Regions from separate parts of the Nitrosospira briensis C-128 genome, predicted to be linked through region 2. Evidence: predicted binding sites of a transcription regulator. Region 2 holds the regulator's gene; each other region holds the start of a gene.
The links. The regulator sigma-54, encoded in region 2, starts transcription at its own class of promoters, with help from an activator protein. The targets are predictions, from matches to a motif close to TGGCACNNTTCCTGCT.
Positions count from the first base shown of each region.

Region 1: pepA (flocculation-associated PEP-CTERM protein PepA) is a predicted target of sigma-54. The motif match lies at 2,115-2,130, and genes of this name have one in related genera.
Region 3: glnA (type I glutamate--ammonia ligase) is a predicted target of sigma-54. The motif match lies at 1,934-1,949, and genes of this name have one in related genera.

Region 1 is NZ_CP012371.1:1,414,178-1,417,462, forward strand. It holds gene F822_RS06395 (N-acyl amino acid synthase FeeM domain-containing protein) at 1-404, shown strand, start outside; gene pepA (flocculation-associated PEP-CTERM protein PepA) at 1,181-2,053, opposite strand; gene F822_RS06405 (nitroreductase family protein) at 2,616-3,285, opposite strand, start outside.
Region 2 is NZ_CP012371.1:1,691,293-1,694,577, reverse strand. It holds gene lptA (lipopolysaccharide transport periplasmic protein LptA) at 1-491, shown strand, start outside; gene lptB (LPS export ABC transporter ATP-binding protein) at 519-1,241, shown strand; gene F822_RS07635 (RNA polymerase factor sigma-54) at 1,291-2,760, shown strand; gene hpf (ribosome hibernation-promoting factor, HPF/YfiA family) at 2,780-3,112, shown strand; gene hprK (HPr(Ser) kinase/phosphatase) at 3,197-3,285, shown strand, end outside.
Region 3 is NZ_CP012371.1:2,411,925-2,415,209, reverse strand. It holds gene thiC (phosphomethylpyrimidine synthase ThiC) at 1-90, shown strand, start outside; gene F822_RS10845 (undecaprenyl-diphosphate phosphatase) at 399-1,223, shown strand; gene F822_RS10840 (rhodanese-like domain-containing protein) at 1,299-1,751, opposite strand; gene glnA (type I glutamate--ammonia ligase) at 2,011-3,285, shown strand, end outside.

The sequences.
Region 1 (3,285 bases), 280 kb from region 2:
AGATCAACAACTTTCGGAAAAAAAAGAGAAAGGTATGCGAATTGTCAAAATTTGCCATTGATTCTCAGTATGGATCAAAGGAAGTACTCGCCTCGTTATTTCACCTGTCCTATATTTACGCGCGCAGTCTGCATAATGCGGATGACGCGTTTATCGAAGTTAATCCGCGCCATGCGAGTTTTTACAAACGGATGCTGGGGTTTCACCAGATTAGCGGAATTAATACTTGCGAACGCGTCGATGCGCCTGCTGTACTAATGCATCTGGATCTGGAATACGTCGATGCCAAAATTGCATCTTTGGCAGATACGCACGAATACAAAGATAGATCTCTATATTCCTATTTCTTTCCCCGGCATGAAGAAGAGGGTTTAGCCGCCACGCTTCGACGGCATATTAACTGATTGATCAGAGAAATAAAAAATTAAATTGAAGCATGTTTTACGCATAAATAGCATTCTCTTTTTGACTCCCCGAAACTCTTCCGATAGATTTGTGTGTGACATATCTTTTGGAGCAATGGCGGGCGGCAAGGCGCTGACCGAACTAGCGCAGACGCTTGAAGTACACCCTAACGTGCTTACCGGGTGGAAACGGCAACTGAGTGATGGACTCCGGCGTGTTTGGCGCTGGAGATACTGTGACGGAAACGACTTGTTGATTTGAAGGCATTGCACGCCAAGAAGGGGCGATTGACTGTTTGCGAATGATTTTTCTGAATACGTACCCACCAAGGCGGAATTGCTGAGCGCAGAAAAATGACTACCCGGTCCCATAATTTAACTGTCACTCGGTAATGCCGGATGCTGAGACTGGTTCGTTTCGCAGCCTATTACCAGCTTGACTTCATGTCCGCACCGAACTGGGACACCCTTTATAGGTACGGGTATACTGCGCGGCCAGCTCAATCGGGCAGGGCCTATGTTTCTGCCCCTTAATCACAAAATCGTGGTTTCATGTCCGCTCGCCGTGGTCGCCAGCACCTTCTATCCGGCTCTTGTTCATCAGTTCGCTCATGCTTCCTCCCCACGCTCAGTCACCGTCACAATGGCACTATACTTCGTTTGCTGTGGATCAACTTTCGGTGGAATTTTCACCCACAAGAGTGCGCCTATGCTGGACGCACATAAAAAAAGTCCCGCGATTGCGGGACTTTGGTAAAACAGTAAACCTCAATTTCTTATGAAGCTGCCTTGCGGCGACGGCTTGTCAAACCCATGCCGAGCAGCCCTACACCCAGTAGTGCCAGCGATGCGGGCTCAGGAATCAAGGCTATTTTAAACTGACCGTTATTACTTACAAAAAAATGGTCGCCGCCCACATTAGCGTAAGTACCCGCTCCGCAACCGTCACCGGTAAACCCAGCGCCTTGGCAGATAATTTCACTTATCATTGTACTAGTCGGGCTGCCAGTCGTGTTGGCGTTGGTAAACGCAAAACTCAGCACTGTTGAATCGGTTAAATCGGGTGATCCACCAGGCGCAAACCAATAGCCCGGTGTCAGATCTCCCGGCTTTGCTATGGCGTCTATCGTGATCTGCCCATTACCAGTGGGTGAACCAGATCCATCAACCACTCCACCACCGCCCGCCAGGGTAGTAAAACTACCGATCAGATTACCAACATTGGCGCCAAATATCCCTGCGGTAGAACCATAATTATTCCCTGAATCAGAATATATCTTGAACGTACCCCCGGCATCGAAAACAAAGCTGCCACCAAAAACTCCAGTACCCGTCGTTTCCGCTACCGCTGTGATTGTCACCCCATGCGTTACAGGGAACAGCTGTCCCAGGCTGTCATATTGAACAGAATTAAATACCGAGAATTGAGTAAAAGTATAAGCGCTACCGATGCTACCATCACCAGTCGGAGTAATCTTGATAAAACCATTGCCATTGACATCAAGATATTCATTGACTGTCACGGGTCCGGCTCCGGCGGGGCCATTCGGATCAAATTCCCAGTTATTCAGCACCGTAGCCGCTGACGCAGCGCCGGAGAACGCCATCATTACACTGGCGGCAATTATAAGTTTCTTGAATCTGTGCATCGTCCGCTCCTTCTTTGTATTAGCTGCCATTATGTCCGGGCAGTTTCGGTATTTTTATATAAGCATATACTGTGCCAGATAAAAAATCGTATATATTTTAATATGTTAGATGAAATACTTATTCGGAGCAAAGTAATGTGTAATAAAATTCGACAATTTCTTTAGTTGACGAAATCTGAGGTCGTCGGCATTTCACGTGGGTAAACGCAAAAACGATTCGCCATATACAATTCTTCCACCGAATCACCAGACGCATTCGACCTCGCATCGAGCGGCACTGCTGATCCGATACTACGTCATGCATGCAGCACAGATTGCCGTAAACAGGACTTGCTTCCGACTTCATGAAATCACCCTGAGCCTGCAAAGAACCATGCAATTGCACCAATTCCCGTTTCCGTATAATGTCTCTGATCTTTGATGTCTACGCCGTTGTTGATTCGAAATTTCGCGCGGTACCCGCCAATGAGGCATCTCGGTTCAAAAGCTTTGACACCTCCGCCTGACGTCTTACAAAAGCGAACTCCAATGACGTCGGAACGGAAGAAATGTTATTTCGATTTCAGGGCACCAGCAAATCACCAAGCTCCTTGCGAACCGAACGTGAATTGACTCTCGCCGATCGGCCAACGCGACAGAAAAATATTGATCCACCGTCCGCGCGTTCGCCTACCAGACTCTTGAATCGTTCCGCCAGTGCATACGCAGCTCGATCGATTTGTGATAATGCCGAAATTTTCCGATTCATCTGCGCATACCAATGAAAGATTACCGGCGTCATTTGTGGTTGTAGGTGTAGGCCAACTGTGTCTGCGGTCAGCCACAAACGCTGCATGGCGCTCCCCGCCAGCACGTAATCGCGCTGGTTTTCTGGTAGAGTTTTAGTATAGATCAGAACATGTCCGGCACAGCAGACAGCCGGCAAAAGGTCCAATTGCAGCCTCGGCATAATTGTTCCGAACATATATCGGTTAAAGAAATCCACCCGCTGCCAGCTCTGCATTACCCAACCCATTAATTGCGCAGTGAGCGGGTCCACACCGACCGCATGCTCTGGAATACGATCCTTGCTGAAACGAGCCCCCCATTCGATAGCTTCTTTATGCACGTGATAAGCTTCGGGACACGTCAGGCGAATGTGGGCGTTATCCCAAAGCAATCCCGCAACTTCACGGCGTTTGGCGAAGGACTCAAAAAAAAGCACACCGTACTCGTGCCCTGGAGCAACCGAT
Region 2 (3,285 bases):
CCGTGCTGGCGGAACGGGCCGATAGCGATAAACCGGTTCATCTGGAGTCTGACCGGGCCACTGTCCAGGATGCCAACAAGCTTGCTACATTCATTGGTAACGTAGTCCTCACGCAGGGCACGCTGATTATCCGTGCCGACAAGATGACCGTGAAAGAAGATGCCAGCGGTTTCCAGCACGCCACGGCTTTCGGTAATCTTGCCAGTTTTCGTCAAAAGCGTGATGGCAAGGATGAGTACGTCGAGGGTTGGAGCGAGCGCATGGAATATGACGCCAAGGCGGATAAGGTGCAACTCTTCAAGAAGGCGAGACTGAGACGTGGCCAGGATGAAGTGCATGGCGATTATATTTCTTACGATGCACTGAATGAGTTTTTTCAGGTGACCGGGAACAACGATACGAGTGCCCAGAGCCAATCCGAGGGGAGAGTGAGGCTGATCATCCAGCCGAAGAAGAAGGAGCCGAAACCAGACGCTGAAAAAGATGAATGAAATCGACTAACGCCCGGATCTCAAAAAATGAGCGAATTAAAAGCCGTTAATTTAAAAAAGCGATATAAATCCCGGACGGTGGTACAAGACGTTTCACTTTCTGTCAGCAGCGGTGAAGTGGTCGGCCTGCTGGGCCCCAATGGCGCAGGCAAGACCACTTGTTTTTACATGATGGTAGGGTTGGTACCCCTGAATGGGGGCAGCATATCCTTGGACGATGTCGATTTGAGCCCAATGCCGATGCATCTGCGCGCGCGCCTGGGCTTGAGCTATTTGCCCCAGGAGGCTTCAATTTTCAAGCGGCTATCCGTGGCCGATAATATTCGGGCAGTACTGGAACTGAAAAATTATACGCGCGATGAAATACAGCAGCATCTCGACGATCTGCTGCATGATCTGCACATCAGTCACATACGGACCAATCCGGCAATCAGCTTATCCGGAGGCGAGCGACGCCGTGTCGAAATCGCCCGGGCATTGGCAACGCAGCCGCGCTTTATCCTGTTGGACGAACCGTTTGCGGGTGTGGATCCTATTGCCGTGCTGGATATCCAGAAAATCATCGGGTTCCTAAAGGAGCGTGGCATCGGTGTGCTCATTACAGACCATAATGTCAGGGAAACGTTGGGGATTTGTGATCATGCCTATATCATCAGCGAAGGAAAAGTCCTGGCTAGCGGAAACCCTGATGAAATCATCTATAATGAAAGTGTGAGAAAAGTATATCTGGGAGAACATTTCAAGCTGTGAAAAAGATTCGGTCCGCACGAATCTTGCCTTACCGTGGGTATTCCAAATTATGAAGCCTACTCTCCAGTTTAAGCTGTCGCAGCACTTGACGCTTACTCCGCAATTGCAACAATCCATACGGCTGCTACAGCTTTCCACGGCCGAACTGAGCCAGGAAATAGAACGTATGGTTCAAGAAAATCCTCTCCTTGAACTTGACGATCATATCGGTAGCGATCCGATCGACTATCGGAATATGCCCAGCGATATTCGGGCAGAGCCGTTATCGGATCTGATTGAGACTCCGGACGAAGCCAGTGCGAAATTGCTTTCTATCGAGGACAGCTCCGACACGAGAAAGATGACCGATGAGTCAGACTGGTTCTCGGACGATAGAGCCGTTCGAAACACGCGGGATGACGATGACGAACGGGATTTTCAGCAACAAGCGGCGGAACCGCCCAGCTTGCGTGAACATCTTAACCTGCAGCTAAGCCTTAGCCAGATTCCAGAGCGTGGGCGAAGAATCGTTGGTTTGCTGATCGACAGCCTGGATGACGACGGCTATCTTGCACAGGATCTTGAAGAGCTCGTTGAACTGCTGCCGCCCGAGCTCGCGATAGACATCGACGATCTTCACAATGCTCTGGAACAGTTGCAACGCATGGATCCTCCCGGCATTGGGGCGCGTAACCTCAGGGAATGCCTGCTCATGCAATTGCATGCGCTGCCGGAATGTACTCCTTACCTGGATCAGGCGGTGCTGCTGGTGAACGACGATCTTGAAAGCCTGGCATCACGGGATTTCGCCACCATTAAAAAACTGCTGCACTGTGATGATGAATGCCTGCGATCGATCCGGCACCTGATTACCCGACTGAACCCGAGACCCGGCATGGCATTCAGTTCCACTGTCGCCCGTTACATCATACCCGACGTAATTGTGACAAAGATCAGCGGTTCATGGGTAGCCAGCCTTAATCCTGAAGCAATGCCCCGCCTCAAAATCAACCGGCTCTATGCTGACATCCTGAAACGCTCTCATGATGATTCCGCACGAGGCCTATCGGGCCATCTGAATGAGGCGAAATGGCTCATCAAGAACGTACATCAGCGTTTCAGCACGATACTCAAGGTATCCTCAGCAGTGGTCGAACGCCAGCAACAGTTTTTCGAGCATGGCGCAGTGGCCATGCGGCCCATGGTATTGCGGGAAATTGCGGATACGCTTGACTTGCATGAATCCACGATTTCGCGGGTAACGACACAAAAATTCATGAGGACGCCACGGGGCATATTTGAATTAAAATATTTCTTTGGCAGCCATGTAGCGACCGATACCGGCGGCGCTTGTTCCGCCACCGCAATTCGTGCTCTGATCAAGCAAATGATAAACGCCGAAAATGCACAGAAGCCACTGAGCGATAGCCAGATTTCAGAAATTCTGGGGCAGCAGGGAATTATGGTTGCCCGCCGTACCGTGGCAAAATATCGGGAGTCCATACAAATTCCTCCCGTTAATCTTCGGAAATCATTTTAATCCAAGCCAAGGAGACATGATGAATCTCAATCTTACCGGTCACCACGTAGAAATTACTCCTGCAATGCGCGATTACGTTACGTCAAAGCTGACGCGGGTTATGCGTCATGTCGACAACGTCATCGATATCAACGTGATTCTATCCGTGGAAAAGCTTAAGCAAAAGGCTGAAGCAAGTGTCCATGTGCCTGGTAAGGATATTTTTGTCGAGGCCGACGGTTCCGATATGTACGTTTCCATCGATAACTTGATGGATAAGCTTGATCGCCAGATGCTCAAGCACAAGAAAAAAAATGAAAGCCAACGTAATATCGGCGCATTAAAGAATCAGGATGTAGAACAACCTGAATAATCGGCTCAATCAGGACTTTAGCATTGTTAGATAAGCGGAAGTTTTGCCCCTTTGTCCTATAACCTGGGAGATGATTCAAGCCAGATGCCCCGATTTAACGTTGCACAGCTATTTGAAGATAAGCAGTCAAATCTGAGTCTGACCTGGGAAGCCGGTAAAGACGGCGGCGACCG
Region 3 (3,285 bases), 720 kb from region 2:
GTTGACGAAAATGAAGCCTTGAAAAAAGGCATGGAAGAAAAAGCGGTCGAATTTGTAGCAAAGGGGACGGAGATTTATAACAAGCTGTAATGGTGATGGCGCATTGCGCTCATCCTGCCATAGAGCCGACCGTTAAATAGGAAGCACTCATCTCTCCCGGGAAACGGGAATCGAAAAGTCTTCTCTAAATTATTCGCCGATCGGCTCTATGGCAACTTCAAGAAGTATTTTCAAGCCTGAAGCAGCCTTCGATGCGATAATACCGAAAAAAATAATCAGCCGGATAATCGCAACCCATATGCCGCCATTGGAAAAACCCGTTGCCTGGTAACACCTTGACTTACCCGCTTCCGCTCGTGCTTATCCGGCGCTTAATTCGTTTGGCCGGATAATCGCATATGGACTGGTTTCTGTTCCTCAAGGCCCTGATCCTCGGCATTATCGAAGGCCTGACCGAATTTCTCCCGATTTCCTCTACCGGCCATCTCATCCTGGCGGCTGATCTGCTCGACTTCAATGACGACAAGGGAAAGGTATTCACGATTGTCATTCAACTGGGCGCCATTCTGGCGGTATGCTGGGAATACCGCGTCAAGATTCGTAGCGTAGTTGCGGATGTGGGCTCGCGTCAGGATGCAAACCGCTTCGTGCTCAATCTTTTCATCGCGTTTCTGCCCGCCGCGATTCTGGGTTTATTGTTCATTAAAACCATCAAGCAATATCTGTTTCATCCAGTACCCGTGGCAATGGCATTTATAATCGGCGGAATTCTAATTCTGTGGGCCGAGCGCAGGCAACACGTGGTGGAAGTTGAACGGGTGGAAGATATGGACTGGAAACACGCGCTGAAAGTTGGATTAATGCAATGCCTGGCCTTGATACCGGGTACCTCGCGCTCAGGTGCAACGATTATTGGCGGACTCTTTTTCGGCTTATCGCGCAAGGCCGCCACCGAGTTCTCTTTTTTCCTGGCAATACCCGTGATGTTCGCGGCCACCTTCTACGATATTTTCAAAAATCGCGATATTCTCCATTTCGATGATATCGGCGTATTTTTTATCGGCTTCGTGGCCTCCTTCATCAGCGCATTATTAGCCGTACGGGGATTATTGCGCTTTATCAGTCACCATGATTTCACCGTATTTGCATGGTATCGCATCGGATTCGGGATCATTGTGCTGATCACGGCTTATTCGGGAATGGTCAAATGGTCCGCGGCTTGAACTGAAGCCCGTCGACTTCCCGAATTCGGACGCGGAGAATTCTGATCCAGCGCTCCTGGTTTCCCGTCCGTCGGCTCAGCCTTGTATCCAAGGTAACCCTGCTGCTTTCCACCCCCCTTTGGTACCACGATGGCCGGTTGCGTCTTTCTCGCCTTCAAAACCTTCGAGAATATTGTAGCAATTTGCATAGCCCGATTCGGTGGCGGTAGCCGCAGCCTGATGTGAACGGCCTCCGCTGCGGCAGATGAACATCACCAGCGATTCCTTGTCCACCTGGCTGGAAAGATAATCGAGGAAGCTGGAGTTGGGCCGCATCCCGGGATAGGATTGCCACTCGATTTCGACCGCACCCGGTATTCTCCCTACCCAATCCCATTCGGCTCTGGAACGCACGTCCACCAATTTTGCGCCGGGCGCTTCCTGCAGCAGATCAAGCGCTTCACTGGGCAACAGCGCCCCTTCGTACGGCAAATCCATTTCCCTGGCACGTTGTTGCGCCCTCTCCAGTATTGCAGCGATGGTTTCCATATGGTTTTCCAGAATAACGGATTAAAATGCAATGGTAATCCATTTTCAAGCGGGTGTTTGCCTAAAAACTTTATGTACCGGATAGGCTTCATAGCGAGCGCCACGGCAGCGCCCGCGATTCCCCGGCATCTTTTCCAAAGATGTCGGGTCCCAGGCATGTTCGGCTCGACATCTTGAAAAAATGGAAACGCTCCTGCTGATATAATGTTACCTTTATACTTATGCCCTTCAATTCAAGGCAGTCTTCATGGAGAGAAATATGGCGGTACCCGATGTTCTGAAAATGATCCAGGACAATGAAGTCAGGTTCGTTGATTTAAGATTTACGGATACCCGCGGTAAAGAACACCATGTAACGCTTCCCGCCCATGCCATCGATGCGGACAAGCTGGAGGATGGTCACGCGTTCGATGGTTCCTCCATTGCCGGCTGGAAAGGTATTCATGCCTCCGACATGCTGCTGGTACCTGATCCCGAAACGGCGAAAATGGACCCGTTCATGGACGAGGCGACGATGTTCATGACCTGTGATGTGGTGGAGCCTTCCGACGGCAAGGGCTATGACCGCGACCCCCGCTCGCTGGCGAAACGCGGCGAAGCTTACCTTAAATCGACCGGCATCGGCGACATCGCCTATTTCGGACCGGAGCCTGAATTCTTCATCTTTGACTCCGTTATCTGGCACGCCGATATGTCCGGCTGCTCGGTAAAGATCGAATCCGAGGAAGCAGCCTGGAGCTCGGCAGTAAAATACGAAGGGGGCAATACCGGGCACCGCCCCGGTATAAAAGGGGGATATTTTCCCGTTCCTCCGGTTGATTCCTTGCACGATATTCGTTCCGCCATGTGTCTTGCACTGGAAGAACTGGGTATCGAAGTCGAAGTACATCATCATGAAGTCGCGACTGCCGGACAGTGTGAAATAGGTACCAAGTACAGCAGCCTGGTGAAGCGCGCCGACTGGACCCAGGTATTCAAATATGTCGTGCACAATATCGCGCACTCTTACGGAAAAACGGCGACTTTCATGCCGAAACCCATCGTCGGCGACAATGGTTCGGGCATGCATGTGCACCAGTCGATCTGGAAAGCCGGACAAAATCTATTTTCCGGAAATGGTTACGCGGGCCTCTCGGAAATGGCGTTGTATTATATAGGCGGCATTATCAGGCATGCCAAGGCCCTGAACGCCATTACCAATCCGGGTACCAATTCCTACAAGCGCCTGGTTCCCGGTTTCGAAGCACCGATCAACCTTGCTTATTCGGTAAGCAACCGTTCCGCGGCAGTGCGTATTCCCTACGCCAACAGTCCCAAGGGAAGGCGCGTCGAAGTGCGTTTTCCCGATCCGACGGCTAACCCTTATCTTGCTTTCACTGCATTGATGATGGCTGGGCTGGACGGTATCCAGAACAAGCTTCATCCAGGTGACCCCATGGACAAGAATCTTTATGACCTTCCACCCGAGGAAGCCGCCAGGATTCCCAACCCTTGCGCCTCGCTGGATGAGGCACTGGATAGCCTGGATAAGGAT